DNA from 2 places in the Lysobacter sp. KACC 24251 genome. Region 2 is predicted to be linked to the other one. Evidence: predicted binding sites of a transcription regulator. Region 2 holds the regulator's gene; the other holds the start of a gene.
What was found. The regulator sigma-54, encoded in region 2, starts transcription at its own class of promoters, with help from an activator protein. The targets are predictions, from matches to a motif close to TGGCACGNGCNTTGC.
Positions count from the first base shown of each region.

Region 1: a site for sigma-54 is predicted at 12,836-12,850, ahead of glnA (type I glutamate--ammonia ligase). Genes of this name have one in related genera too.

Region 1 covers NZ_CM173222.1:3,106,122-3,120,900, reverse strand. The annotation lists gene AC3ARF_RS14445 (ParA family protein) at 1-387, shown strand, start outside; gene AC3ARF_RS14440 (SixA phosphatase family protein) at 410-886, shown strand; gene AC3ARF_RS14435 (YceI family protein) at 883-1,446, shown strand; gene AC3ARF_RS14430 (phospholipase D family protein) at 1,443-3,437, shown strand; gene AC3ARF_RS14425 (hypothetical protein) at 3,658-3,918, shown strand; partial or broken gene AC3ARF_RS14420 (hotdog fold thioesterase) at 3,963-4,408, shown strand; gene AC3ARF_RS14415 (lysophospholipid acyltransferase family protein) at 4,492-5,295, shown strand; gene AC3ARF_RS14410 (YheT family hydrolase) at 5,302-6,297, shown strand; gene AC3ARF_RS14405 (tetratricopeptide repeat protein) at 6,355-8,427, shown strand; gene AC3ARF_RS14400 (YbhB/YbcL family Raf kinase inhibitor-like protein) at 8,510-9,136, shown strand; gene AC3ARF_RS14395 (undecaprenyl-diphosphate phosphatase) at 9,168-10,022, opposite strand; gene AC3ARF_RS14390 (LysR family transcriptional regulator) at 10,112-11,014, opposite strand; gene AC3ARF_RS14385 (YeiH family protein) at 11,174-12,223, shown strand; gene AC3ARF_RS14380 (hypothetical protein) at 12,241-12,426, opposite strand; gene glnA (type I glutamate--ammonia ligase) at 12,912-14,321, shown strand; gene AC3ARF_RS14370 (TorF family putative porin) at 14,534-14,779, shown strand, end outside.
Region 2 covers NZ_CM173222.1:2,470,081-2,484,859, reverse strand. The annotation lists gene AC3ARF_RS11585 (PilT/PilU family type 4a pilus ATPase) at 1-1,104, shown strand, start outside; gene AC3ARF_RS11580 (DNA-3-methyladenine glycosylase I) at 1,175-1,729, opposite strand; gene AC3ARF_RS11575 (YqgE/AlgH family protein) at 1,780-2,346, shown strand; gene ruvX (Holliday junction resolvase RuvX) at 2,343-2,822, shown strand; gene AC3ARF_RS11565 (aspartate carbamoyltransferase catalytic subunit) at 2,819-3,769, shown strand; gene mgtE (magnesium transporter) at 3,866-5,227, opposite strand; gene ptsP (phosphoenolpyruvate--protein phosphotransferase) at 5,398-7,119, opposite strand; gene AC3ARF_RS11550 (HPr family phosphocarrier protein) at 7,133-7,402, opposite strand; gene AC3ARF_RS11545 (PTS sugar transporter subunit IIA) at 7,413-7,805, opposite strand; gene rapZ (RNase adapter RapZ) at 7,897-8,775, opposite strand; gene hprK (HPr(Ser) kinase/phosphatase) at 8,772-9,722, opposite strand; gene AC3ARF_RS11530 (PTS sugar transporter subunit IIA) at 9,742-10,209, opposite strand; gene hpf (ribosome hibernation-promoting factor, HPF/YfiA family) at 10,213-10,542, opposite strand; gene AC3ARF_RS11520 (RNA polymerase factor sigma-54) at 10,780-12,201, opposite strand; gene lptB (LPS export ABC transporter ATP-binding protein) at 12,253-12,972, opposite strand; gene lptA (lipopolysaccharide transport periplasmic protein LptA) at 12,972-13,505, opposite strand; gene lptC (LPS export ABC transporter periplasmic protein LptC) at 13,486-14,055, opposite strand; gene AC3ARF_RS11500 (KdsC family phosphatase) at 14,052-14,633, opposite strand; gene AC3ARF_RS11495 (KpsF/GutQ family sugar-phosphate isomerase) at 14,660-14,779, opposite strand, start outside.

The DNA.
Region 1 (14,779 bases), 640 kb from region 2:
GACGCCCCCGCTGGCGCCATGGCCGAAGACCTCGACGCCTTCCTCGAACATGTGGATGCGCTGATCGTGCCGATCCAGCCGTCCACCCTCGACATCGAGGCCACCGTGCCGTTCCTCGACTCGCTCGCGCAGCACCCGCGCGTGCGCAAGGGCACGCTGCGCGTCGGGCTGGTCGGCAACAAGCTCAAGCCGTGGACCAACGCCTCGCAGCAGGCGGTGGAACTGTTGCGCGCCTGGCCCTATCCGGTGGTGGCGCAGTTGCGCGACAGCCAGGCCTACGTGGTGATGACCGGACTGGGCAAGAGCCTGTTCGACTACCACTCCGCGCAGGTGCGCGAACACCAGTCCGACTGGCAGCCGCTGTTGAAGTGGTTGCGCAAGCCCTGATCCCCGCCGGAAACCCGACCGAATGCGCGAATTGATCCTGCTCCGCCACGCCCACGCCGAAGCGGCCTCCGCCGGCCAGGCCGACCTGGACCGCCCGCTGTCCGCCGAAGGCCTGGCCGAGGCCGAGGCGGCCGGTCGCTGGCTGGCGGAAAACCGCCTCATCCCCGATTGCGTGCTGTGTTCGCCGTCGCGGCGCACCCGCGAGACGCTGGAGGCGGTGCTGGGCGCCATCGGCTACGTCGACCAGCGCATCGAGCCGGCGATCTACGAGGCCACGCCCGGCACGCTGATCGGCCTGGCCGACGCCAACGTCGAGGTCGGGCGGCTGATGCTGGTGGGCCACAACCCCGGGCTGGAACGGCTGGCCGCGCTGCTCCACAGCGGCCAATCGGGCGACTACCGGGGCATGCCGCCCGCGGGGATCGCGGTGCTCCACGTCCCCGCCGAGACTTCGCTGGAGCCGGGCATCGCCCAGCTGTCCGCCTTCTGGTGGCCGTGACCCGACGCTGGCGCCGGTGGCTGGCCACCGTGGCCTGTTGCGCCGCGGCGGCCACGGCCGGCGCGCAGGAGATCGACAACGAACGCTCGCGGATGGAATTCGAGCTGCGCACCCGCTGGGGCCAGCGCGTGGATGGCACGTTCACGCGCCACCAGGGCGTGGTCACCGTCATGGCCGATGGCCGCCAGCAGGTGCAGCTGACGCTCACGGCGGCCGCCATCGAGGTGGCCGGTTCCCCCTACTACACGGTGGTGGCGCGCGGCCCACAGTTCTTCGACGCCGCCCGCTATCCGCACATCGACTTCCTGTCCGAGCCGCACCTGCCGGCGCTGGTCCATGACGGCGGCCGCCTGCGCGGCAAGCTGACGCTGCATGGCGTGACCCGCACCGAGTCCTTCATACTGCAACCTGCGGAGTGCGCGCGGCCTGGACGGGATTGCGACGTGGTCGCCTCCGGCGTGATCAATCGCGCTGATTACGGCCTGAGCGGCTACCGGCTGGTGTTGTCCGACCGGGTGCGCTTCACCATGCGGGTCAGGTTGAAGAACGAGGACGAATGACGGGTTTGCGATCCATCGTGGTCGCCACGCTGGCGCTGTGGCTGGCAGCGTGCGCGACCTTGTCGCCGGTACAGCGCGAGCAGGCCGCGGGCGTGGCCGCACAGGCGCGCATCAGCACCGTGGACTGCGACGCGGCGGACGCGTGCGCGCAGCCGTCGCCGCTGCGCCGCCTGGCCGGCGAGGCGTTCGCCACCTCCACCCCGGAGGCGCCGCGCCATTACGCCCTGATCCTGGACCATGGCCCGGACGCACTGCTGGCGCGGATCAACCTGATCCGCAGCGCCACCACCGCCATCGACCTGCAGACCTACATCTTCGACGAGGATGACGCCGGCCGCCTGGTGATCGACGAGCTGCTCGCCGCCGCGCGCCGCGGGGTGCGGGTGCGCCTGCTGCTGGACCAGCTGGCCGCGCTGGAGAAGGTCGAGACCCTCGCGGCCCTGGCCGGCGCGCATGCCCACTTCGAAGTGCGGGTGTACAACCCGGTGCTCGGCCGCGCGCGCATCAGCTATCCGCAGTACGCGCTGGCCGCGGCCTGCTGCTGGCGCCGGCTCAACCAGCGCATGCACACCAAGCTGCTGCTGATCGACGGCGCGGTGGGCATCACCGGCGGGCGCAATTACCAGGACGACTATTACGACTGGGACGCCACCTACAACTTCCGCGACCGCGACGTGCTCGTCGCCGGGCCGGTGGCGCGCGAGATGGATGCCGACTTCGTGCGCTTCTGGGAGGACGCCCGCAGCGTGCCGGCCGAGCGCCTGACCGACGTCGGCCGCGAACTGCTGGCGCGCGGCGTGCCGGCGCTGCCGCCGGCGCAGTTCCATCGGCCCGATCGCGCCGATCGCATGCGCGCCGCCGCCGCTGACAGCGCCCTGGTTGAGCAGCGGCTGGTCGCGCCGGCACTGCCGGTGGGCGCCGTCGGCTACATTTCCGACTCCCCGGCCAAGCACGAGGGCGATGCGTCGGGCAACGCCCATGCCTCGCACTCGCTGCGCCGGCTGATCGAGTCGGCGCAGCACGAGGTGATGCTGCAGACGCCGTACCTGGTGCTGTCCAAGCCGGCGCAGGAGATGTTCCGCACCCTGCGTGCGCGCACCGACCCGCCGCGCGTGATCGTGTCGACCAACAGCCTGGCGGCGACCGATGCGTTCATCGCGTACGCGCTGTCGTACAAGTACAAGCGCCGCTACCTGCGCGAGTTCGGCTTCAACATCTACGAGTTCAAGCCGTTCCCCGCGGATGCGCCGATTGACGTGGCCACGACGGGAGCGACGCTGCCGCCCCTGGATGGCGTGCCCGAGGATCCGGCCGTGGCGGGCGTCGAAGCAGGGGAGGCCGCCGGGGCCACCGCCACCGGGGCGGAGCCCGCGGCACGACAGTACGTGCGGCCGCGGCGCGATTTCGGCAGCGTGCGCCGGCCGCGCGCCGGCTATCGCGACCCGCTGTCGCGCGAGCATGCGGCTCTGCGCTTCGGCTCGCGCGGTGCCAACGAGCCGGTGCCGCTGAAGCGGGCTGGCGTGCGCATCGGCCTGCACGCCAAGTCGCTGGTGATCGACGGCCGCATCGGCGTGGTGGGCACGCACAACTTCGACCCGCGCGGCGACGACTACAACACCGAGAGCGCGGTGGTGATCGAGGATGCCGCGTTCGCGCAGGCGCTGGCGGCCAGCATCCGCCGCGACATTGCCCCGGCCAATGCGTGGGTGATCGCGCGGCGCGACCGGCCGCCGGTGCTGTCGGGGCTCAACTATTCGCTGGGCAAGGCGTTCGAGACGCTGCCGGTGTTCGATTTCTGGCCGGTGCGCTACGCCACCAGCTACGAGTTCGTGCCCGGGCCCGCGTGCCCGCAGCCGTTGCCCCCGGACGATCCGGGTTTCCGCGCCTGCTACCGCCCGGTCGGCGACTTCCCCGAGGTCGACCTGGGGCTGAAGAGCGTGACCACGCGGATCTTCACCGCGTTCGGGGCCGGGCTGGCGCCGATCCTGTAGGCCCTGGACGGTCGGGGCCCGTGCGGGACGCCGCCGGCCCCCTGTCATCAGTCATGGCAACCAAGCGCCCCTTGGGGCGATCCAAGTCCTTGATTCCGCAGTGTGCGACCCCGCCTTCGACTAGGTCTTCGGTGGGGTGACTTCTGGCCCATGGCGGAATTGGTTTGGTGTTGTACTTTACCAACACACCAGAGCACACCCCAGCCCAAAGGACACCGCCATGAACGCCATCATCTCCGCCGCCGCCCGCGCCGAAAACCGCCGCAACGCCGAACGCCGCCTGGTAGAACGCCGCATGTCGGCCGACCGCCGCGCCACCGACAGCATCGAGGCCGCCCCCCTTGCCTCTGCCACCGTCACCCCGATCCGCCACCTGCACCGCGACCGCGACTTCGGTGTCGGCTACGGCAACAGCAGCGGTTACGCCTCCCACGGCCGTTACGTCTCGACCTGGAACCAGCCGCACTTCCGCGTCGCCTGACGGCGCGCTCGCCTGAGGGGATTGGGGTCCGCTATCGTGGGGGCATGGACCGCCCCCACGACCACCCGCCCTCGCCGTTCCGCCGCCAGCCCGACCTCGACACGCTCAACGCGCTGTCCCGCGGCACCTCCATCGACACCCTGGGCATCGTCTTCACCGACGCTGGCCCCGACCACATCACCGCCACCATGCCGGTGGATGCCCGCACCCGCCAGCCCTACGGGCTGCTGCACGGGGGGCGTCCGTGCTGCTGGCGGAAACGCTGGGCAGCAGTGCCGGCAACCTGTGCGTGCCCGACGACCGCATCTGCGTCGGCATCGAGATCAACGCCAACCACCTCCGCGCCGCGCGCGACGGCGTCGTTACCGGCACTGCACGGCCGCTGCACGTGGGGCGAAGCACCCAGGTGTGGGACATCCGCATCGAAGACGAACAGGGCCGCCCGGTCTGCGTCTCGCGACTGACGCTGGCCGTGGTGCCGCGCGGTTGAGCGCGATCCGGCGCCGCACGCGCCACGGTGGGATGTGACCGTGCTGCTGGTCGCGCCCGCGGCGCTTCGGTATCGTTTCCCCGATGAATGCGCCGACCTCCCCCGCCGGTGCGCCCGCGCCTTCCGCGCCGCTGGCGCGCGCCCTGCGCTATGCCTACCGCGTGCCGCTGCTGCTGTGGCACCTGCTCATCGACCTGCCACTGATCCTGCTGACGATGCTGCCGGGCATCAGTGCGCTCGAACTGCGTGGCGAACGCCTCGACCACCTCACGGTGCGCTGGTGGTCGGCCGGCCTGCTGCGCGTGTTCGGCTTCCGTTTGCGTCGTGTCGGCGAGCCGCTGCCAGGGGGGGTGATGTTCGTGGCCAACCACGTCAGCTGGATCGACATCGTCACCATGCACAGCCAGCGGATGATGGGCTTCGTCGCCAAGCGAGAGATCGAGCGCTGGCCGCTGGTGGGCTGGCTGGCATCGCGCGCGGAGACCATCTTCCACCACCGCGGCAACGCCGAGTCGCTCGGTGGCGTGCTGCACGAGATGCTGGCGCGGCTGCGCGACGGCCATGCGGTGGGCGTCTTTCCCGAAGGCGGGACCCGCGGCGGCGCCGAGATCGGTCCCTTCCACGCGCGCATTTTCCTGGCCGCGGTGGAAGCCGGTGCCCCGGTGCAACCGGTGGCCCTCATCTATGGGGAAGGCGGCAGCGCGCAGCGCACCGTCGCTTTCGCGCCGCGCGAGAGCTTCCTCGGCAACTTCCTGCGGCTGCTGGGCGAGCCACCGCGTTCGGCGGAAGTGCATTTCCTGGAGCCGATCGCCGCGGGCGAAGCCGAAGGCCGCCGCCGCATCGCCGAGACGGCGCGGCAGCGCATCGTCGAGGCGATGACGGGCTGAGCCATGCTGTCAGCCGCCGACTTCCATCCGGCCTGGTGGGCGCGCAGCTGCCACCTGCAGTCGTTGCTCGGCTCCAACCGATGGCGCCAGGCGCTGGGTGAACGCCGCCTGCGGGCCACCGGCGCCCAGACCCGCGAACACATCATCGATGCCGGCGACGGCGTGCGCCTGCTCGGCCTGCACAGCGCGGTGCCGGGGCGGCCTGCGCGCGGCCTGGCGCTGCTGCTGCACGGCTGGGAAGGCAGTGCCGAGTCCAGCTACATGCGCCTGACCGCCGCGCGCATGCTGGCGGCCGGCTTCGACGTGTTCCGGCTGAATTTCCGCGACCACGGCGGCACCCACCACCTCAACGAAGGCATCTTCCACTCCAACCGCATCGACGAGGTGGTGCGCGCGGCGGCGGAGGTGGCGCGGCGCTTCCCCGCACGGTCGATGGTCGCGGCCGGGTACTCACTGGGCGGCAACTTCACCCTGCGCCTGGCGCTGCGCGCACCTGCCGCCGGTATTCCGCTGCAGCGCGTGGCGGTGGTATGCCCAGTGCTGGACCCGGCGCGGACCATGGACGTGATGGAGCAGGGTCTCCCGCTGTACCGCTGGTACTTCCAGCGCAAATGGACGGCCTCGCTGGCGCGCAAGCGTGCGCTGTTCCCCCACCTGCACGATTTCGACGACCGGGTGCTGCGCCAGAGCATGCGCGCGTTGACCGGTTGGCTGGTGGAGCGGCAGACCGAGTTCGGCAGCCTGGACCGCTATTTCGATGGCTACTGCATTGCCGGCGACCGCCTGGCTGGCTTGCAGGTGCCGACCCGGATCCTGATGGCCGCCGACGACCCGGTGATCCCGGTGGCCGACTTCCACCGGCTGCAGTTGCCGGCGCACGCGCGGCTGGAGATCTCGCCGTGGGGCGGCCACTGCGGCTTCGTCGAGGACGGGCGGCTGGAAGGCTTTGCCGAGCGCTGGATCGCCTCGCAGCTGGCGGCCGGGGACACGGACGCCGGTTGACCGGCGCGCCGCCCGGCTGCGGCTACAATGCGGGTTTGCCCCGGATCCAGGCTGTCCATGTACGAAACCATTCTCCAGGCCCTGCGCAGCGGTGATGCCGCCGCCGCCGTGGCTGCTGCCCAGGACGCGGTGACCGCCAACCCGCAGGACGTCGCCGCACTGCGCCTGCTGGCCGCGGCGCTGCGCGCCACCGGTGACCGTGACGCCGCCGTGGCCGCCATCGAGCGCGCCATCGAACTGGCCCCGGATGACGCCGACCTGCACCTGGTGCACGCCGGACTGCTGCTCGATGAGCGCCAGATCGACGAGGCCCAGGCGGCGCTGGCGCGCACCATCGGCCTGGACCCGAACCAGTTCCCGGCGTACATCCTGCAGGGCCAGCTGGCCATCGCCCGCGGCGACATCGACGAGGCCGAGCGCGTCGCCCGCGTGGCCGCGCGCATCGCGCCCGAGCATCCCCACGTGGCCGCGATCCTGGGCACGGTCGCGCTGCGCCGCGGCGACGTCGATGGCGCGCTGTCGACCCTGGCCAGCGCGTCCGCGCGTGCGCCGGAGGACCAGCAGGTCCGCCACGCGCTCGGCTTTGCCTACATGGCCAAGGGTCACTTCGCCTTCGCCGAGCAGGCGTTCCGGTCGCTGCTGGAGACCCGGCCCGATTCGCGCGCCACGCGCATGCTGGTCGCCAACCTGGCCAGCCGGCAGGGCCGTCACGCCGATGCCGCCGAGTTGCTGGCGCCGCTGCTGGAAGGCGAGCCGTCGCCGGCACTGCTGCGCACCGTCGGCATGCTGGAGTACGACGGTGGCCGCGCCGATCGCGCCCGCGAGCTGCTACGCCGGGCCTTCGACGCCGCGCCGACCGACCGTGCCAACATCGCCCCGCTCGTGGAAGTGTGGCGTCGCGAGGAGCAGGCCGACGAGGCGCGCAGCGTGCTGGACGCCGCCCTGGCCGCGCACCCGGGCGAAACCGCGCTGTGGCATGCCCGCCTGGTGTTCGAGCCGTTTGCCGGCGAGGAAGCGCGCGCGCTGGTCGCGCGTTGGCAGCAGGCCATGCCTGACACCCTGCCGCCGCTGATGGCGCAGTGGGCCATCGAGGACGCCACTGGCGCCGTGGAGCAGGCCGATGCCATCGCCCGCCGCATCACCGAGCTGGATCCGGGCCACACCGGTGCCGAACTGCGGGTGGTCGATGCCCTGCTGCGCACCGATCCGGATGCGGCGATCGCGCGCATCGACAGCCTCATCGTCCGCGCCCCGGACCCGCAGGTGAAGCGCACGCTGCGCCAGTTGCTGGGCCGCGCGTATGACGCCGCGGGCCAGGTCGACGCCGCGGTGGCGACGTGGGCGGAACTCCATGCCGAAGTAGCCGAGCAGCGGCTGCCTTACCCACCGGTGAGCACCGCGCGCAGCGACTGGCCGGAAATGGCACCGCTGCCGGAAGATGCCAAGGGCGTGCTGCTGGTGTGGGGGGCCCCGGGCAGTTGGGTCGAGCGGATTGCCGGCACCTTCCAGTTCAGCGGGGCCCCGTTGCGCGCGGATCGGCTCGGGGCCACTCCGCCAAATGATTTCCTGCAGCGTTACCCGACCATCGACCAGCTGTCGGCGAGCGATTCGGAGACCGACGCCGAGGCGCTGGTGGCGGAGTGGCGCGCGCTGCTGCCATCGCGCGGCATCGAGGACGGCACGGTTTTCGACTGGCTGTTGTGGTGGGACAACGCCCTTCTCACCGCATTGCGCCCACACCTCCCGGAAGCGGTGCTGATGGTCGCGCTGCGCGACCCGCGCGACATGCTGCTGGACTGGCTGGCCTACGGCTCGCCGGTGCCGTACCGGCTGGACTCGCCGGAAGCCGGTGCGCGCTGGCTGGCACAGGTCCTGGCGCAGGTCGCCTATCTGCACGAACAGGACCTGTTCCCGCACCGCCTGGTCAAGCTCGACGAGGCGGGCACCGACCCCAAGGCGCTGGCCCAGTCGCTGGCCAATGCGCTGGAAACCCAAGTGACGATCCCGCCGCAGGGCGTGGTCCAGCCCGAGCACTTTGGTGCCGGCCACTGGCGCGCCTACAACGGCCCGCTGGGCGAGGCCTTCGCGCTGCTGACCCCGGTGGCCAAGCGCCTGGGTTACGCCGAGTGAACCCCAGGCGGCGTGCCGCGGCCTCGGCCCGCAGCACGCCGCCCGGATACTGACCGCGAATCCACCGTTTCCGGAGGCGAGCATGCACATCCGCAGCAACAGCTTCGAACACCGCCAGCGGCTGCCGGCTGAATTTGCCGCCGGCCAGCCGACCGCCGAGGGATTCGGCTTCGCGCCCAACCGCAATCCGCACCTGGCCTGGGATGAGGTACCGGCCGGCACGCGCTCGTTCGCGCTGCTGTGCATCGACCCGGACGTCCCCACCGTGAAGGAGATGGTGGGCCGCAGCGACGTGCAGATCCCGACCGAACAACCGCGCTGCGACTTCGTGCACTGGGCGATGGCCGACATCCCCGCCGACGTGCGCGAGATTGCCGCCGGCGCCTGCAGCGACGGCGTGGTGCCGCACGGCAAGGCCACCCCCGCCGGCCCCGCGGGCAGCCGTCAGGGACTGAACGACTATACCGGCTGGTTCGCCGGCGACGCGGCGATGGCTGGCGACTGGCGCGGTTATGACGGCCCGTTCCCGCCGCCCAACGACCTGCGCCTGCACCGCTACTTCTTCCGCGTGTTCGCCCTGGACGTGCCCACGCTGCCGCTACCGGAGCGCTTCACCGCCGCCGACGTGCAGGCGGCCATGCATGGCCACGTGCTCGCCGAAGCCACGATCTACGGCACGTATTCGCTCAATCCCGCGGTCAAGGACTGAGCAGCGGGCGTGGCGCACCCGCGCCGTGCGCTCAGCCCCCTTCCGGGATGAACGCCAGCAGCGCCACGCCCAGCAGCACGCGATACACCGCGAACGCGGTGAACCGGTGTGACTGGATGTAGCGCAGGAGCCACTTCACCGCGACGAATGCGGTCACCGCCGACGCGACGAACGCCACGCCCAGCGCGGTCCAGTTCTCCTGGCCGATACCGCCATCGCGCAGCATCGACAACAACTCGTAGCCGGTGGCGGCGAACATGGTCGGAATGCCGACCACGAAGGCGAATTCCGTCGCCGCGGCGCGGCTGGTGGTGCCGGCCAGCAGGGCGACGAAGATGGTCGCCGCCGAGCGTGACGTGCCGGGGAACACGCCGGCCACCACCTGCGCCAGGCCGACCAGGATCGCGGTCGTCCACGCAATCGCCACGCGCTCGCCCTCACGTTCGGCACGCTTGGCGGCCAGGTGCTCGGCCAGCACCATCCACACCGCGCCGATGATCAGCGCCCATGCGATCGGCCGCACGGTGTCGGGCAGTTCCCAGCCCAGCTTCTTCACCAGCAGGCCACCCACGGCGGTGACCGCGAACGCGGCCAGCAGCTTGAACGCATAGTCGCGCGATTGCGCCGGCGTGGCGGTGACGCCCAGCGGGTCGTACGGCGCGGGCGCATCGTGGCCGAGGAAGGCGACGAGCATGCCCCACAGCCGCTTCCAGTAGATCAGCACCACCGCGAGGATCGCGCCGGCCTGGATGGCGATGTTGAACAGGTCGCTGCGCTGGCCCAGCCAATGCTGGGCGATCAGCAGGTGGCCGGTGCTGGAAATCGGCAGGAATTCGGTGATGCCTTCGATGATGCCGAGCAGCAGCGCGGCGAGCAGGTCGGTCATGCGGGTGAGTGCGAAAACGGATGCGCAAGCATAGCGTCATGGCCGTCCCTGCGATGCAACGGCGCCCGCGCTGGAATGCGCGCGCGCGCTCAGTCCAGCAGCGCCAGAAACGCCTCCAGCGCGGGCGGTCGCGGGCGTTGCGCCAGTTCCAGCTGGAACAGCGGTCGCACCAGCGCGCGTTTGCCCGGCGCGTGCAGCGCACGCAGGCGGCCCGCGGCCAGCGGGTCAGCGACCACGACGGCCGGCAGGATGGCCAGGCCCGCACCCTCGGCCACCGCGCGGGCAATGGCCTCGTTGCTGCCGATCTCCAGCGTGCGCCGCGGGGTGATGCCTTCGGCCTGCAGCCAGGCCTGGGCCACCTGGCGGGTGCCCGACCCCGGCTCGCGCAGCAGCCAGGTCCGCGCGGACAGGGTGCTGGCCGCGGGGCGCTTGCGCCCGGCGAGCGGGTCGTCGTCCGCGGTGATCAGTTGCAGCGGCTCGTCGCGCCAGCGCAGTGCGCGCAGGCGTGCGTCGTCGACCGCGCCTTCCACGAAACCCACATCCAGCCCGCCGGCGGCCACGGCTTCGGCCACGCCGGCGGTGTTGTCGACCTGCAGCGACAGCGCGATGTCGGGATGGGCGGCGGCGAAGCGCGCCAGCGCGGGCGGCAGCCAGTAGCCGGCGACCGTGGTGCTGGCGCCGATCCGCAACCGGCCGCGGTGCAGGCCGACGCGGTCGCGCACGTCCTCCAGCGCGGCCTTCTCCATGGCGAACAAGGCGCGCGCATGGCGGTACAGCGCCTCGCCGGCGTCGGTCACGCGCACGCCGCGGCGGCCCCCGTCGGTGCTGCTGCGGTCAAGCAGCGCCAGGTCCAGCTGCCGCTCAAGTTCGCGCACGCCCTTCGACACCGCCGACTGGGTGACGAACAGCGCGTCCGCCGCGCGCGAGAAGCCGCGGTGTTCGACCACCGCGGCGAACAGCCGCAGCAGGTGCAGGTTCAGGTGCGTGGCCATGCATGAGTCAAATTCATATTCGTTGGAAGTATATGCATTGGATTCATAAGGGGCATTGGCCTAGCCTGCCCGCCACTTCCGCCGTCCCGGGCCGCCATGTCCTCCGTTGTGCCGCCGCTGAACCCGCCTGCCGAAACCACCGCGCCCGCGGCGCCAGCCATCGCCGTCTCGGCATCCGCAGCGGAGCTGGTGTTGCCACCGTGGCGTCGCCCCGGCTTCGTCCGCGGCCTGCTGCTGGCGGCAACGGTGGCGGTGCTGGCGATGGCGCTGTCGCGCGTGCCCGTGCTGCAGGGGGCGGGCCTGAGCGCACTGACCCTGGCCATCGTGCTCGGCATCGCGCTGGGCAACACGCTGTTTCCGCGCGTGGCGCCTTACACCGCAAGTGGCGTCGACTTCGCGCGCAGCACCTTGTTGCGACTCGGCATCGTGCTGTACGGCCTGCGCGTCACCTTCCAGGACATCGCCTCGGTCGGTTGGCCGGGCATCGCCATGGCGGTGGTGGTGGTCGCGGTGGTGTTCACGCTGGGCACGTGGCTGGGCACGCGCGTGTTCCGCCTGGACCGCGAGACCTCGATGCTGATCGGCGCCGGCAGCGCCATCTGCGGCGCCGCCGCGGTGCTGGCCACCGAACCGGTGGTGCGCGCGCAGGCGCACAAGGTGTCGGTGGCGGTGGCGACGGTGGTGGTGTTCGGTACCGTGGCGATGTTCGCCTATCCGTGGCTGTACCCGGTGCTGGGGCTGGATGCGCACCATTACGGCCTGTACGTCGGCGGCACCGTGCACGAAGTGGCGCAGGTGGTGGTCGCCGGCCGCGCCATCAGCGAGCAGGCCGCGGCGGTGGCGGTGATCGAGAAGATGCTGCGGGTGATGCTGCTGGCGCCGTTCCTGATGTTGCTGTCGCTGCGGCTGCAGGCCGGCGAAGCGGCAGGTGGCAGCCGCTGGCGGTTCGCGCCGCCGTGGTTCGCGGTGGCGTTCATCGCGGTGGCGGCGTTGAACTCGCTGCAGGTGTTGCCGCCGGTGCTGGTCGCCGCATTGGTCGAACTGGATACCGCCCTGCTGGCCATGGCGATGGCGGCGCTGGGCCTGCGCACGCACTTGGGCGCCGTGCGCCAGGCCGGACCCCGGCCGCTACTGCTGGCCGCGGTGCTGTTCGCGGTGCTGCTACTGGGCGGGCGGGCGCTGGTGCAGGTGGTGGTTTGGGCTGGTTGAGTGCCGTTCGCCAGCCCTCAGCGGCACGGCCCCCGGTAGTCGCCATGGCCGAGATGGGCACCCATGGCCTCCCGCGGCAGTTCCAGGGTTTTCTTGCCCTTGTGGCAGACCAGCCCAGGGCCCGCCGGGCCGACGAGTTCCACCGGCAAAAGCACGCAGCCGGACAGCGGCACGACGAGCAGGAAGGCGATCAGGCGTTTCATTCGGTGGTCTCGGATCAAGGATGCGACAGGGTAGTGGGGCCCTTCACGCAGGGGTCGTGACGCCCGTCGTGGCTCGGCGCGGTCGGGTGCGATGGCGGTCGCGGATTCACCACTGCGGCGACATTGCACAAGCGGTGCCCGACGCCCGGTCGGAACCAAGAGCGCTTTCCGGCGACTGGGCCCGCGCGTCCGCCCGGCGGCGCGGCTGAGGTGCCGCGCCTTGCCCGATACGCGGTCGCATCCGGGTCATCGTCCGATCCTAGACTTCTGCCTGACGGTCGCCCGGCAGTAATCGGAGCAGTGCACCAGTACGGTGCGAGTCCGCGCTTTTTGCACCCCGGTGGTGAGGGAGCTGCGTGCGGGTCTTGGGCGGGCACATAAAATCAATAAGTTACGAATCCGGAAAAGTTGGCACGCTACTTGCTTGATCTCCAGTAAGCCGCGCCATGCGGCACTGACATCCGATCCCCAGCCGAGGCCACCCCATGTCGTTCGAACACGTCGAAAAGCTCATCAAGGACCACAAGGTTGAATTCATCGACCTGCGTTTCACCGACATGCGCGGTGTGTGGCACCACGTGACCTTCCCGAAGTCGGTGGTGGAGCCGAGCCTGTTCGAGGACGGCAAGATGTTCGACGGCAGCTCGATCGGCGGCTGGCGCGGCATCCACCAGTCGGACATGGTGCTGCTGCCCGACGCCGGCACCGCCTTCCTGGACCCGTTCACCGCCGACCCGACGCTGGTGCTGACCTGCGACGTGCTGGACCCGACCACCATGCAGGCCTACGAGCGTGACCCGCGCGGCATCGCCAAGCGCGCCGAGTCGTTCCTCAAGTCCAGCGGCATCGCCGAGCAGGCGTTCTTCGGCCCGGAGCCGGAGTTCTTCATCTTCGACAGCGTGCGCTACGCCAACGACATGGGCCACACCTTCTTCCACGTGGACTCGGAAGAGGCGGCATGGAACTCGGGCCGTGAGTACGAAGGCGGCAACACCGGCTACCGTCCGGGCGTGAAGGGCGGCTACTTCCCGGTGGCCCCGCTGGACACGCTGCACGACATCCGCGCCGAGATGTGCAAGACGCTCGAAGCCGTCGGCATCGAGGTCGAGGTGCACCACCACGAAGTGGCCAACGCCGGCCAGTGCGAGATCGGCACCAAGTTCAGCTCGCTGACCCGCAAGGCCGACGAGCTGCAGATGCTCAAGTACATTGTCAAGAATGTCGCCTTCCGCAACGGCAAGACCGCGACCTTCATGCCCAAGCCGCTGGTCGGCGACAACGGCAGCGGCATGCACGTGCACCAGTCGCTGGCCAAGGGTGGCGTCAACCTGTTCAACGGCGACGGCTACGGCGGCCTGTCGCAGATGGCGCTGTGGTACATCGGCGGCGTGTTCAAGCACGCGCGTGCGATCAACGCCTTCGCCAACTCGGCCACCAACTCGTACAAGCGCCTGGTGCCGGGTTACGAGGCGCCGGTGATGCTGGCGTACTCGGCCTCCAACCGCTCGGCATCGTGCCGCATCCCGTACGTGGCCAACCCGAAGGCGCGCCGCATCGAGTTCCGTTTCCCGGATCCGGTGAACTCGGGCTACCTGACCTTCGCCGCGCTGATGATGGCCGGCCTGGACGGCATCCGTAACCAGATCGACCCGGGTGCGCCGAGCGACAAGGACCTGTACGACCTGCCGCCGGAAGAAGAGAAGAACATCCCGACCGTGTGCCACTCGCTGGACCAGGCGCTGGACGCGCTGGACAAGGACCGCGAGTTCCTCACCGCCGGTGGCGTGTTCACCAACGACTTCATCGACGCCTACATCGGCCTGAAGATGAAGGAAGTGACCCAGTTCCGCGCCGCGGTGCACCCGCTGGAATACCAGCTGTACTACACCGTCTGACGCCACACCCGCCGCGCCTCCATGCGGGGCGCGGCGCGGCAGGACGCCGCACGCCGTAGCGACAACCCGCAACACGACACACAGCTGCAATCCCGGCGCGACCTGCCCAAGCAGGCGCGCACGGACGCGGCGCGGGGCGACTCGTGCCGAAAAAAGAGCAACACGCCACACCGAGTGCATAACCAGGGAGGGCCTTTCGAGGAGCCTGGTTGATGAAGTCTCGCCACACGAAGTCCCGTTCCACCACGCGTGTTTCCATCCTGTTCCTCGCAGCGTTGGCTGCCGTTACGGTGGCACCCGCCCACGCCGGCGTATCCGGTTCGGCAGCGCTGACCAGCGACTACGTCTTCCGCGGCGTGTCGCAGACCAACGGTGATCCTGCCGTGCAGGCGGGCGTCGAGTTTGCGTCCGACAGCGGGTTCTATGCCGGCACCTGGGGCAGCAACGTCAGCTGGTTG
Region 2 (14,779 bases):
CTCAAGCTTATGGCCCACCAGAAGGCCTCGGACCTGTTCATCACCGCGGGCATGCCGCCGTCGATGAAGGTGCACGGCAAGCTCTCGCCGATCACCCAGACCGCCCTGACCCCGCAGCAGAGCCGCGACCTGGTGCTGAACGTGATGACGCCGCAGCAGCGCGAGGAGTTCGAGAAGACGCACGAATGCAACTTCGCCATCGGCGTGTCTGGCGTCGGCCGCTTCCGCGTGTCGTGCTTCTACCAGCGCAACCAGGTCGGCATGGTCCTGCGCCGCATCGAGACCAAGATCCCGACGGTGGAAGAGCTGAACCTGCCGCCGATCATCAAGACGCTGGCGATGACCAAGCGCGGCATCATCATCTTCGTGGGCGCGACCGGCACGGGTAAGTCGACCTCGCTGGCGGCGATGATCGGCTACCGCAACATGAATTCGACCGGCCACATCATCACGATCGAGGACCCGATTGAGTTCGTGCACAAGCACGAGGGCTGCATCATCACCCAGCGCGAGGTCGGCATCGACACCGACAGCTGGGAGGCGGCGCTGAAGAACACCCTGCGCCAAGCGCCCGACGTGATCATGATCGGCGAGGTGCGTACCCGCGAGGGCATGGACCACGCCATCGCCTTCGCCGAAACCGGCCACCTGGTGCTGTGCACCTTGCACGCCAACAACGCCAACCAGGCGATGGACCGCATCATCAACTTCTTCCCGGAAGACCGCCGCCAGCAGTTGCTGATGGACCTCTCGCTGAACCTCAAGGGCGTGGTGGCGCAGCAGTTGATCCCGACCCCGGACGGCAAGGGCCGCCGCGTGGCGATGGAAATCCTGCTGGGCACGCCGCTGGTGCAGGACTACATCCGCGACGGCGAGATCCACAAGCTGAAGGAAGTGATGAAGGAATCCGTCCAGTTGGGCATGAAGACCTTCGACCAGGCGCTGTTCGAGCTGTACCAGGCCGGCGAGATCACCTACGAGGACGCATTGCGCTACGCCGACAGCCAGAACGAGGTGCGCCTGCGCATCAAGCTGGCCCAGGGGGGCGACGCCAAGACCCTGTCGTCCGGGTTGGACGGGGTGGATCTGGCCGAGGTGCGCTGACGCCGGCTCAGGCCGCTAAGGCGCCCCCCAGTACGCCTCCCCCGCCCGGGGACCCCGACATGCGGGCCGCTCAGCCGACCCGCATCCAAGGCGGCCCCACGGCGGCGATTCGCGCGAATGTCGGGCAGTCCGCGCGGTGCGTGCCGGGCAGGTAACCCAGGCTCATCAGGAACTCGCCGGTGATCTCCCCGCCGGTGAAACGGAAGGTGCGCTTGAACAGCTTGACCCAGCCCGCCTTGTCGCGGGCGGCGGAGCCGTCGAGCAGATGCGCATCCAGCCAGTCGGCGAAGCCGCCGTGGGAGTCGCGCAGGCCCTGCGCGACCCGGGCGTTGTGGATGGCCGCGTCCACCTTCAGCCGGTTGCGGATGATGCCGGGGTCGGCCAGCAGGCGCTCGCGGTCCCCGGGCCCGTAGGCGGCCACGGCATCCACGTCGAAGCCGTCGTAGGCGCGACGGAAGCCGTCGCGCTTCTTCAGGATGGTTTCCCAGCTGAGGCCGGCCTGGTTGATCTCCAGGACCAGGCGCTCGAACAGCACGGCCTCGTCGCGGCGGGGAAAGCCGTATTCGCTGTCGTGGTAGGGGCCGTGAATGGGGTGGCCGGGGGCAAAGTCGCAGTAGCTGGACATGGCGGCGTTCGGAATGTCGCCCCGAGTATGGCACGGGCTAGAATGGGCACATGTCGCTCATGCCCACGCCCCTGACCAACCAGCTGCTGATCGCGTTGCCGGCGCTGGCCGACGGCAACTTCGCACGCAGCGTCACGCTGGTGTGCCAGCACGATGACGACGGCGCGATGGGCATCATGGTCAACAAGCCCTCTGAGTACACGCTCGGCGACGTGCTCGGCCAGATGGGGCTGGAAGCGCATGACCCCACGATGGCCGCGCAGATCGTGCTGGCGGGTGGCCCGGTGCACCCCGAACGGGGCTTCGTGCTGCACGACGGCGGCATGCGCTGGGATTCGTCGCTGCAGGTCAGCGACACGTTGTTCCTCACCACCTCGCGCGACATCCTGGAAGCAATGGCCAGGGGCGAGGGCCCCGCGCACGCCATTGTTGCGCTCGGCTGCGCCGGTTGGGGGCAGGGCCAGCTCGAACACGAACTTACCGAGAATGACTGGCTGACCGCGCCGGTGGACGCCGAGTTGTTGTTCGGGCTGCCACTGGAGGCGCGCTGGCAGGCGGCGGCAGGCCGCATCGGCGTCGACTTCGCCCACCTGGCTGACTACGCCGGACACGCATGAGCGGCCCCACCATCCGCCGCGATGGCACGGTGCTGGGCTTCGACGTGGGTGCCCGCCGCATCGGTGTGGCCGTGGGGAGCGCCTTCGGCCACGGCGCGCGCGCGCTGGCCGTGGTCGACGTGCATGCCAATGGCCCCGACTGGCCGGCCATCGACCGTCTACTGAAGGAGTGGCGCCCCGACGGCATCGTGGTCGGCGACCCCATGACCCTTGAAGGCGGCGACCAGCCCATTCGAATCCGTGCCCACGCCTTCGCCCGCGAGATCCACGGCCGCTGCAAGCTGCCAGTGGTGCTGGTCGACGAACGCTCCACTTCCATCGAGGCCGCGCAGCGCTTCGCAAGCGACCGCGCAGAAGGCCGCAAACGCCGGCGGGATGCCGAGGCGCTGGATGCCGTGGCCGCGGCCGTCATCATCGAACGCTGGCTCGCCTCTCCCGACGACGCCACCCCGCTTTCCGACCTGCCTCCTGCATGACCTCCCAGACCGATGCCTCCGGCGCGCTGCGCCACCTGCTCACCCTTGATGGCATGCCGCGCGCGCAGTTGGTCGTGCTGCTCGACCGCGCGCAGCATTTCGCCGAGGGCCATGACGCGCGGGGCGCGCTGGCCGGCACCGCGGTGTGCACCCTGTTCTTCGAGCCATCCACCCGCACGCGGATGAGCTTCACCCTCGCGGCGCAGCGGTTGGGCGCCGACGTGCTCAGCTTCGACGCCTCGTCCTCGTCCACCAGCAAGGGCGAGACCGCGCGCGACACACTGAAGAACCTGGAGGCGATGGGCGTGCGCGGCTTCATCGTGCGCCACAAGCACGACGGGGCCGTCGCCGAACTGGCCGAAGCGGCCAATGCCGGCACTGCGTTGCTCAATGCGGGCGACGGGCGCAGCAACCATCCGACCCAGGGCCTGCTCGACATGCTGACCCTGCGCCAGGCCAAGGGCGCGGACTTCTCGCAGTTGAAGGTCGCCATTGTTGGCGACGTGAAGCATTCGCGCGTGGCGCGCTCGGACCTGCATGCACTGCGCACGCTGGGTGCTGGCGAAGGCAGGTCAATCGACATCCGCGTGTGCGCCCCCGCGTCGCTGCTGCCCGACGACGGCACGCTGGCCGGCTGCACCGTCACCCATGACCTCGACGCGGCACTGGAAGGCGTGGACGTGGCGATGATGCTGCGCCTGCAGCGCGAGCGCATGGAAGAGGGGTTGGTCGATTCGCTGGACGACTACCACCGCGACTACGGCCTGACCGCGACGCGCCTGCGCCGTGCCGCGCCCGATGCCGTGGTGATGCATCCCGGCCCGATGAACCGGGGCGTGGAAATCACCGATGAGGTAGCGGATGGCCCGCGGTCGTTGATCCTGACGCAGGTGCGCAACGGGGTCGCAGCGCGCATGGCCGTGCTCGAGGCATTGCTGGGACGCTGAGGCGCGGTCACCGAGCGCTCAATCTGTCATGCGCCTGACAGGCGCGGTCATCAAGAGTTCGTCAGATCGCACGCCTTGGGGCGTGCCTGCACGGCCTCAGCGCACCAGTAGCAGCGTCGCCAGCCCCAGGAAGGTAAAGAACCCCATCACGTCGGTGACCGTGGTGAGGAAGATGCTGCTCGCCAGCGCCGGGTCGTAGCCGGCGCGCTTCAGCGTGACCGGCACCATCACTCCGGCCAGCGCGGCCAACAGCAGGTTGGCGGTCAACGCGGTGAATATCACCAGCGACAGGCCGAGGTCCTGGAACCACGCCAGCACGATCAGCGCCAGCACCAGCCCCAGCACCAGGCCGTTGAGCAGGGCGACCCGCGCCTCCTTCCACAGCAGGGTGCGGATGTTGGACGCACCCACTTGGCCCAGCGCCAGGCCGCGCACCATCAGCGCGAGCACCTGGGTGCCCGCGTTGCCACCCATGCCGGCGACGATCGGCATCAGCACCGCCAGCGCCACCAGCTCGTCGATGGTGCCCTTGAAGCTGTCGACCACCTTGGCGGCGAGGAACGCCGTGCCGAGGTTGATGCTCAGCCACATCAATCGGCGGCGCCACGCGCGCGGCACGGGCGAGAACAGGTCCTCGTCCTCGTCCAGGCCGGCGGCGCCCAGCGCCTGGTGCTCGGCCTGCTCGCGGATGATGTCGACCACGTCGTCGATGGTGATGCGGCCGAGCAGGATGTTGTTGTCGTCCACCACCGGGGCGCTGATCCAGTCGTGGTCGGAGAACTGGCGCGCCACTTCAGTGGCGGTCTCGCCCACGTCGATGGCGGGCTGCTCGTCGTCGACCAGCTTGTTGATCGGCGTGCCGGGCTCGTGGGTCAGCAGCGCGATCACCGCGATGCGGCCCAGGTACTGGTGGCGTCGGCTGACCACGTAGAGGTGGTCGGTGTGGTCGGGCAGCTCGCCGCGCAGGCGCAGGTAACGCAGCACCACGTCCACGGTGGTGTCGGTGCGCACCGTCACCACGTCGGGGTTCATCAGGCGGCCGGCAGTGTCCTCCGGGTACGACAGCACCTGCTCCAGCCGGTCGCGGTTCTCGCGGTCCATCGACTTAAGCACTTCGTCGATGACCGTATCCGGCAGGTCCTCGACCAGGTCGGCGAGATCGTCGATGTCGAGGTCTTCGACCGCCGCGACCAGCTCGTCCGGGTCCATGTCGGCGATGAGGTTCTCGCGGACGTCTTCGCCCACGTGCAGCAGCACCTCGCCGTCGTCCTCGGGATCGACCAGGCCCCACACCACCGTGCGCTTGCCCGGCGGCAGCGACTCGAGCAGGTTGCCGATCTCCGCGGGGGACAGGGTGTTGACCAGCCGCTTGACCGGGCCCAGCCGGCCGCTGTCGATCGCGTCCGAAAGCAGACGCAACTGGCGTGCGGTCTTGTCGTGGCGGATGGCTTCGGCCATGCGGCGCTCCGTGGGCGGTCTCGGGGAAGCGGCCGGGGCCGTTTCCTGCGGGGAGCCGCAACCATCGCCTCGTGCGGGCGACGACGGATGCGACCGGGCGTCATGCGTTCATGCGCACATTATCGCCCCTGATCGCGATGCTGCACACCCCGCGTGCGAACGGCAGCGCGTTACTGGGCGCAGGCGCGGGCCACCCAGTCCTCGATGTCGCTGCGATCGCGCGCGCGCATCAGTGCGGGGACACGCTTCTTCAGCGTGGCGAGGTCGCACTCGCGGATGCGCCGGCGTACTTCCAGCAGGGTGCCGGGGTGCAGGCTGAACTCGCTCAGGCCCAACGCCAGCAACAGCGGGGTGAAGGCCGGGTCGCCGGCCATCTCGCCGCACACGGCCACGGACTTGCCCCGGGCATGGGCGAGGCGGATCACGTCGCGCACCAGGCGGATCACCGCCGGATGTAGCGGCGTGTACAGCTCGGCCAGCGCCTCGTTGTTGCGGTCGGCCGCCAGCAGGTACTGCACAAGGTCGTTGGTACCGATGGACAGGAAGTCGAGTTTGCCGATGTAGCCCGGCAGCGCGAGCGCAGCGGCAGGTACTTCGATCATCGCGCCCAGCGGCACGTAATCGGCGATCTCGTAGCCCTGGGTGCGCAGGTCGCGGCCGATCAGCTTGATGCGCGTGCGCACCGTCGCGATCTCCTCGCGCGAGGTCACCATTGGCACCAGGATGCGGATCGGTCCGTAGCCCGAGGCGCGCAGCGCAGCACGCAACTGGGTGTCGAGCAGGCCGCTGCGCGCCATCGACAGGCGCACGCCGCGCAGGCCGAGGGCGGGATTGGGTTCGTCGCGCAGCGCCAGCCCGGTGCGGTCGGCCTTGTCCGCGCCCAGGTCCAGGGTGCGGATGGTCACCGGCCGGCCGCTCATGCCCAGCACCACGTCGCGGTACGCGCGGAACTGCTCTTCCTCGTCCGGCAGTTCGTGGCGTTGCAGGAACAGGAACTCGGTGCGGTACAACCCGATGCCACTGGCGCCCAGCGCGTGCGCCTCGGCCACGTCCTCGCGCGATTCGGCGTTGGCCAGGAGCTGGATGTGATGGCCGTCGCTGGTGCGCGTGGGTTCGCGACGCAGTCGGTGCAGTTCCTTGCGCTCGCGGATGTACTCGCGCTCGCGGGTGCGGTGGTCGCGCAGGTCCTCCGGACCGGGCTCCAGCACCACCAGGCCGCTGCCGCCGTCGACGATCAGCGCGTCGCCGTCGTTGATCTTCTGCAACGCCTGCGCCGCCCCCACCACCAGTGGCAGGTGCAGGCTGCGCGCGAGGATGGCGCTGTGAGAAAGCATGCTGCCGCCGGCGGTGACGATGGCCACCACGCCTTGCGCCTGCAGTTGCGCCAGTTCGGCCGGCGCCACGGTATCGGTGATCAGGATCTCGCCGGCCACCCCCGCGGTTTCGGCGCCGTGCCGGTGCAGCGCCGCGTGGATGCGGCCGATCACCTGGTCGATGTCGTCCACGCGGCTGCGGAAGTAATCGTCGTTCATCGCTTCGAACACCGAGGCGATGCGGTCGCGCTGCAGGCGCAGCGCGTAATCGGCGGTGTAGCGGCCGGTGCGGATCAGCGCGTCGAGGCCCTGCAGCAGTTCGGGGTCGTCGAGCAGCAGGGTATGCAGGTCGAGGAATTCGCCCACCTCATGGGCGAGCGCGCCGTGCAGCCGATCCCGCAGTGCGTGCATCTCGGTGCGCACGAGGTCGATGGCTTCGTGCAGGCGCGCGAGTTCGCCTTCCACCTGGTCGGCGCTGATGTGTTCCTCGGCAACGTCCAGCGCATGTGGCAGGCGGACCCGGGCGCGTCCCAGCGCGCTGCCGCGCGACGCCCCCAGTCCATTGAATACCTGCCTCATCCCCCGGCTCCGCTCAGCTGTCTTCGTCGAAGCGGCGTTCGAACAGCAGGGCAACCGCGTCGCAGGCGTTGCCTTCGTCCTCGCCGTCCACGCGCAGCTTGACCTGCGTGCCCTGGCCCGCGGCGAGCAGCATCACGCCCATGATGCTCTTGGCGTTGACCTCGCGGCCCTTGGCAGTGAGCGTCACGTTGCTCTTGTAGGCCGACAGCAGTTGCACCAGCTTGGCGGTGGCGCGTGCATGCAGGCCCAGGCGGTTGCTGACGGTCAGTTCGCGTTCGATCATGTGGGGGGCCTCACGCGTCGTCCAAAATCACGCCATTGCGGGCGCCGGCGGATGCGACCGCGGGCAGCTCGTCCAGCTCCAGCTCAGCGTAGTTCATTACCCGCAGCAGCATCGGCAGGCTTACCGCCGACACGCGCCGCACCGGCGTGCCGAGGCGCGCGACCTTGGCCGCCAGGTTGCTGGGCGTGGCGCCGTACAGGTCGGTGAGCACCAGCACACCGGCGCCGCCGTCCACGCGCCGCAGCGCCGCGCTGGCCTGCGGCAGCAACTCGTCCGGGTCGCCGCCGATGGGAACTTCGAAGGACTCGGTGCGCAGCGGCAGCGAGCGCAGCAGTCCGGTGGCCACCGCGACGAGCGCGCTGCCAATGCCGGGGTGGGTGATGAGCAGGATTCCAACGGCCATGGGGGAAACTTAACAGAGCAGGGACACCACCCGGTAGCGGGCAGCATGGATCCGGGACGTGTTCGTCCCGGCCGGCGTGACGCGGTTTGGGCTAATCGAGTTCGCGGTGGTGCACGGCCACTTCGTCCCAGCCCCGAGCGCGTGCATGGCTGGCCATGCGTTCGGCAAGATAGACCGAGCGGTGGCGGCCGCCGGTGCAGCCGAAGGCCACGGTGACGTAGCTCCGCGTGGTGTCGGCGTTCATCCGCGGCAGCCAGTTGTCGAGGAACTGGCTGACCTGGCCGAAGAACGTCTCGACATCGGCTTGCCGGTCCAGGTAGTCACGCACTCCGGCGTCACGGCCGGACAGCGGTCGGAGCACGGCATCCCAGTGCGGATTGGGCAGCGCGCGCGCGTCGAACACGAAGTCGGCGTCGGCCGGGACGCCGTGGCGGTAGGCAAAGGACTCGAACAGCAGCGACAGCTTCTTGTCGTCGCCCATCTCGAATTCGGTGATCACCAGGCGGCGCAACTGGTGCACGTTGAGGTCGCTGGTGTCGATCACGGTATCGGCGATCTGGCGCAACGGACGCAGCAGTTCGCGCTCGTGCGCGATGGCTTCGACCAGGGGCAGGCCCAGATGGCTCAGCGGGTGGCGGCGGCGGGTGTCGGCATAGCGCCGCAAAAGCACCTCTTCACGGCATTCGAAGAACAGCAGGCGCGGGTCCAGCCCCAGTTCCCCCACGGCCGAGAGCCAGCCCGAGACCTTGGCCAGCTCTCCGCCACGATTTCGCACGTCGATGCCCACCGCCAGCTTGGGCGGGGCGTCGTCGCCGCTGCTGACGCTGCGCACGAACTGCGGCAGCATCTCGATGGGCAGGTTGTCGACGCAGTAGTAACCCAGGTCCTCGAAGGTGCGCAGCGCCACCGACTTGCCCGAGCCTGACAGGCCGCTGACGATCGCCAGCGTGGGCGCGGCGATCGCGTTCATGCCTCGCCCCGCTCGAGGAAGTTGCTGTGCCGCGCAATGAACGCCGCGGCCGGATCCAGTCCCTTCATGCGCAGGCTGTGCAGGCGCGTGGCGGCTTCGGTCAGTACCGCCAGGTTGCGGCCGGGCATCACCGGCAGCGTGGTCATCGGCACGTCCAGGTCGAGGATGCGGCGCGTGCTGTTGTCACCGGTCAGGCGCTCCAGCCCGCTGGGCAGGGGGTCGGTCATCGGCTTGGTCAGGTGGACGATGAGCCGAAGATACTTGTTCTTCTTGACTGCCGTGTCACCGAACATCTGGCGGATGTTGAGCACGCCCAGGCCGCGCACTTCCAGCAGATCCTGCAGCATGTCGGGACAGGTGCCGTCGAGCACGTCCGGGGCGATCTGGGTGAACTCGGGCGCATCGTCGGCGACCAGCCGGTGGCCGCGGGTGATCAGTTCCAGCGCCAGTTCACTCTTGCCCGAGCCGGATTCGCCGGTGATCAGCACGCCGATGGAGTAGATCTCCATGAACACGCCATGCATGGTGATGCGTGGCGCCAGGGCGCGCGCGAGGTGGTACTGCAACAGGTTGAGCAGCTCGTGGCCACGACGCGGCGAACACCACAACGGCGTTTCCGACTCCTCGGCGGCCAGTCGCAGATCCTCGGGGCAGGCCTGGCTCTTGCTCACCACCAGCGCCAGCGGCCGGTAGTGGATGATCTTCTCGATGGTTTCCCAGCGTTGGCGCGGATCAAGCCCGTCCAGCCACGCGAGCTCCTCGGTGCCGAGGATCTGGACCTTATTGGGATAGATGGCGTTGAGGTAGCCCGCCAGCGAAGGGCGCCGGGCCACGGTATCGCCGGCTTCCAGCATGCGGCCGCCGCCGGACTGGCCGGCGATCCAGCGCAGGTCAAGGCGCTCGCGCTGCTGGTCGAAGAGTTCGTTGGCGCTGATGCGGGTCGTCATCAGCCCATCTTAATGGGACTCAGTCGCCGGTGGGCTGCCCGGTCACCAGCAATCGATACAGCTCGGCCGACGTGCGAGCCCCCCGCAGCGCTGCCCGGAATGCGGGATCGGAGAAGCGTTCGGCCACCTCCGCCAAGCGATGCAGGTGTTCCTGCGCGAAGTGTTCGGGAACCGCCATCGCCACCACCAGGTCGACGGGTTGGCCATCCAGCGCGCCGAAATCCACGGCCGGGGTCAACTGCAGGAAAGCGCAGCGTGTGTCTTCGAGGTCGGCGATGCGGCCGTGCGGCAGTGCCACGCCGTGGCCGATGGCGGTGCTCGCAAGGGCTTCCCGCGCCTGCAGGCTGTCGCGGATGAGGGTAACGTCTTCCTCCGGGGCCGCCGCACCGGCAAGCAGCCGGGCGGCGGCGTCGATCACCGCATCGCGACTACCGGCCGAAGCCAGCTGTGCGACGCGGTCACCGTCGAGCATGTCATGCAGGGGCATCCGTCAGCCGAAGTCGGCACTGCGGGCGATGCCCTCGGCGCGGCGGTGGGTGTCGACCTGTTTTTCCTTGTGCTTCATCAACAGGCGGTCGAGCTTGTCGGCAAGCAGGTCGATGGCGGCGTACATGTCCACGCCCGTTGCATCGGCATGCAGCACCTTGCCGGCGATGGTGATGTTGGCCTCGGCCCGGTGTTCGACCTTGTCGACATTGAGCAGCACGCGCACATCGAGTGGTTGTTCGAAATGGCGCGGCAGCCGTTCCAGCTTTGATTCCACGTAGTCCCGCAGGGGCTGTGTGACTTCGATCTGCTGGCCGTGGACGTCGATACGCATCGGAAACCTCCTTCACGTTGGAACGGTGGTGACAGCATCTCATGTCTGGGATGCGTTGGTGCCAGTTTCAAGCTTTCGTAAAGCCGCGCCTTGATAACAGTCAATCGGTGCGAGTGCTCGCCGTTGCAGAGGTGGTCGTCGCGCGTGGCGGGTTAGCCCGTTACGACCATGCCGCAGTGTTATCAGCGCGTTATGAGTGCTTGTCGGTTGCGCCGGCGATGGTCGACGGTACCGCGGTCAGCAGACCCGGACCCGATCCTGCGAGGAGGGGATGTTCATTGCCTCGCGGTACTTGGCGATCGTGCGTCGTGCGACGGGCATGCCGCCGGCCTTGAGCGACTCCGCCAGGCGCGCATCCGACAGCGGTTTGCGCGGATTCTCCGCTTCAATGAGCTGGCGGATCCTGGCCTGGATGGCGGTGCTGGAGGCCTCGCCGCCCGCGCCGGTCTCGATGCCCGACGCAAAGAAGGCGCGCAGCGGGACCGTGCCGCGGGGCGTACGTGCGTACTTGCGTGAGATCGCGCGCGACACCGTCGACTCATGCAGGCCGACATCCTGTGCCACTTCACGCAGGGTCAGGGGACGCAGCGCGCTGTCGCCGAACTCGAGGAAGGCGGCCTGCTGCCGGATCAGGCAGCGGGTGACCTTGAGCAGTGTGTCACCACGCGCCTCCAGGCTCTTGAGCAGCCAGCGCGCCTCCTGCAGCCGGCCCCGCAGGTAGCTGGCGTCGGCGGTGCTGGCGTGGCGGATCATGGATTCGTAACCGCGGTGGATGCCCAGGCCCGGTCGCGTCGCGGAGGCCAGGGCGGTGCGCCAGACGCCGTGCTGGCGCCAGATCACGACGTCAGGGCTGACGTAGGTGTCGTTGCCGATGCCCCCGATCTGCGCGCCAGGCCGGGGGTCCAGGGATCGCAGCAGCTGGACCGCCACGTCGACCTCGGCCGCATCCAGCTTGAGTTCGGCGGCCAGGCCCGCGATCCCGATTCGGGGGAGGCGCTCCAGCGGGCCGTTGGCCAGTTGGCCGGCGAGCGTCTTGCCCGCGGTGGTGTCGGGCAGGGTATCCAACTGCAGGCGCAGGCATTCGCCAAGGTTGCTGGCGCCGACACCCACGGGGTCGAATCGCTGGATCTGGTGCAGCACCGTGGTCACTTCGGCGGCGCTGGCTTCGATCTCGGGGCGCAGCGACTCGGCGAAGGCGTGCAGGTCTTCCCGCAGGTAGCCGTCGTCATCGATCGCATCGATCAATGCGACGCCAATGCTGCGGTCGCGCGGGGAAAGGTGGCTCAGGTGCAACTGCCAAAGCAGATGGTCGCGGAGGCTCTCGTCGCCGGCCACCTGTTCGGCGGCCGGCGTGTCGTCATCCAGATCGGAAGGGCCGACGCGCTCGTACCAGGTTTCGCCCTCGGGAATGCCCCAGTCATCGTCCTCGCGCACGGGCGCCTGTTCGGCCGGACCCGCCTCGGTGGGCGAGGGGCCTTCACCTGCGTCGGGGGCGGGCGCGTGCTCCTCGGTCCAGTCCAGCAGCGGGTTGCTCTCCACCGCCGCGGCCAGTTCGGCCTCAAGCTCCGCCGTGGACAGCTGCAACAGGTGGATGGCCTGCCGCAACTGCGGCGTCATCACCAGGTGCTGTCCGAGGGAGGCTTGGAGGCGAGGCTTCATGATCAACCACAAACATACCGCGGCAAGGGCCGACGGGTGTTGGCGATTCGATCACAGGCGGAAGGTTTCGCCCAGATACACGCGACGCACGTCGGGATTGGCCAGCAGCGCGTCCGGAGCCCCCTGCGCGAGCACGCCACCATCGCTGAGGATATACGCCCGGTCGCAGATGCCCAAGGTCTCGCGCACGTTGTGGTCGGTGATGAGCACGCCGATGCCGCGGTTCTTGAGGTGTGTGACGATGCGCTGGATCTCGCCGACGGAGATCGGGTCCACGCCCGCGAAGGGCTCGTCGAGCAGGATCAGGCGCGGTTTTCCGGCCAGTGCGCGCGCGATTTCCACTCGGCGACGCTCGCCGCCGGAGAGGCTGGCGCCCAGTTGCTCGGCCACGTGGCCGATCTGCAGCTCGTCCAGCAGGTTGGCGAGTTCCCGTTCGCGGCCGGCCCTGTCCAGGTCCTCGCGCAGTTCCAGCACCAGCATGATGTTGTCGGCCACCGACAGCTTGCGGAACACCGAGGGCTCCTGCGGCAGGTAGCCCACGCCGAACTTGGCGCGCGCGTACATCGGCTCATGGGTGATGTCGCGGCCGTCGAGCTTGATCTCGCCGGCATCCGCCGGCACCAGGCCGACGATCATGTAGAAGCAGGTGGTCTTGCCAGCGCCATTGGGGCCCAGCAGGCCCACGACCTCCCCGGCGTCGAGGGTCAGGCCGAAGTCCTTGACGACTTCGCGGGAGCGGTAGGCCTTGCGCAATCCGTTGGCGACCAGCATCAGGTGCCGCTCCCGCTGGCGCGTGCGCCCTTGGGCAGGATGCGCATCTTGACGCGGCCGGCACCCTGGCCGCCGCCGGTGACCTGCTGGGTGCGCATGTTGTAGACCACGCGTTCCCCGCCCAGCGAGCCCCGCGGCTGGCGGATGTCGACCTTGCCGGTGAACACCACCACTTCGGTCTTCAGGTCGTAGTCGACCTTGTTCGCGGTGGCGGTCATCGGCGTGCCATCGTCCATCTGCTGCTTCAGCGTGACCGGCGCGCCGGTGAGCACCACGCGCGTGGGGTCTCCGCCGTTCTGGGTGATCACCGCGGTGCTCGCGCTGATGTTCAGGCTGCCCTGGGTGATGGTGACCCCGCCGGTCAGCGTGGTCGGCTTGCTGTCGTCCAGGCTGTAGTCGCCGTGGCCAGCGTCGATATCCATCGGCTGGTTGCGGTCGGACGAGCGCGCCGAGGCCGCCTGCGGCAGGGCAAGCGCGGCAGCCAGCAGGAGTGCCGGCACGGTGGCCAGCGAACTAGCGGGCAGTCCTTTCATATCGGGCCTTGACGTCGGATTGGAGGACGATGCGCTTGGCATCTAATTGGGCGTCGAGCCCACGGCCGTTCAGTATAAATCCGGGCTGGGTCATCGCGACGTTGACAGCGGACGTGGCCCGCTTGGTGTTGGGGAAGACGTTCAGCTCTTCGGTCGCGATCCTGACCGGCCGGCCCTGCTGGTCCTGGCTGTCGGCCCGGACCTGTCCCCGGAGGCGGATTTCGTCGCCCTTGGGTGCGACCCAGGCGGTCGCCGAGCGCACTTCCCACGGCGTGCCGGTTTGCCCCGGTTGTGGCGGGATCACGAACACCGGGGTCTGCAGGTCCATCGACTTGGCGGTCGGATCGCGGGTCAGCCGCGGCGCGCGCAGGGTGAAGGATTCACGGCCCTCGTTGTCCAATGCGACGAGTTCCAGATCGTTGAGCACGTAGTCGGGCCGGAACTGCGCCTTGGGGCTGGCCGATTCCGGGTCACTCTGGCGCCAGAGCATCCAGCCGCTGGCAATCGCCGCGACCAGCAGGATCCACGTGGTGGCGGTCCGCCAGGTCATGCATTGCCCTCGACGCGAATGCCATCGACACGGACCACGTCGGCCAGCAGCCCTTCGGCCTTGCCCTGCGCGGCCAGCACCAGGTCGCAGAACTCGCGTACGGCGCCGTTGCCCGCAGCAGCGGTGGTGCGCCAGTGCGCGCGCTCGCGCACCCACGGGTGGGCGCTGCCTGGAGCCACCGAAAAGCCCACCTGCTGCATCACCCGCAGGTCCGGCAGGTCGTCGCCCATGAAGGCGACTTCGTCCATGCCGATGCCGAGGCGGCCGGCGATGTCGCGCACGCAGGCCAGTTTGTCGGCCACGGCGGTATGCACTTCGACGATGCCCAGTTCGCGTGCGCGCTGCTCAGCAATGGTGCTGGCGCGCGCGGTTACGAAGGCCACCCCGATGCCGGCCTTGCGCAGCAACACCAGACCCTGGCCGTCGTGCACGTGGAAGGCCTTGAGTTCGCGGCCCTCGCTGTCGAAGAACAGGCGCCCGTCGGTGAGGGTGCCATCGACGTCGAAGCAGGCCAGTCGCACGCGGGTGGCGTGTTCACGCACCGGGGCGGGGTAGTCGTTGAGGTGAGAATAGGGCATGGCGTCGAGAGTCCGGCGTCGCGGGATCAGACCACCCGGGCGCGCAACAGGTCGTGAATGTTGAGGGCGCCCACCACGCGCTGTTCAGCGTCCACCACCAGCAGGCCGCTGATCTTGTGGGCTTCCATCAGCTGCGCGGCTTCCAC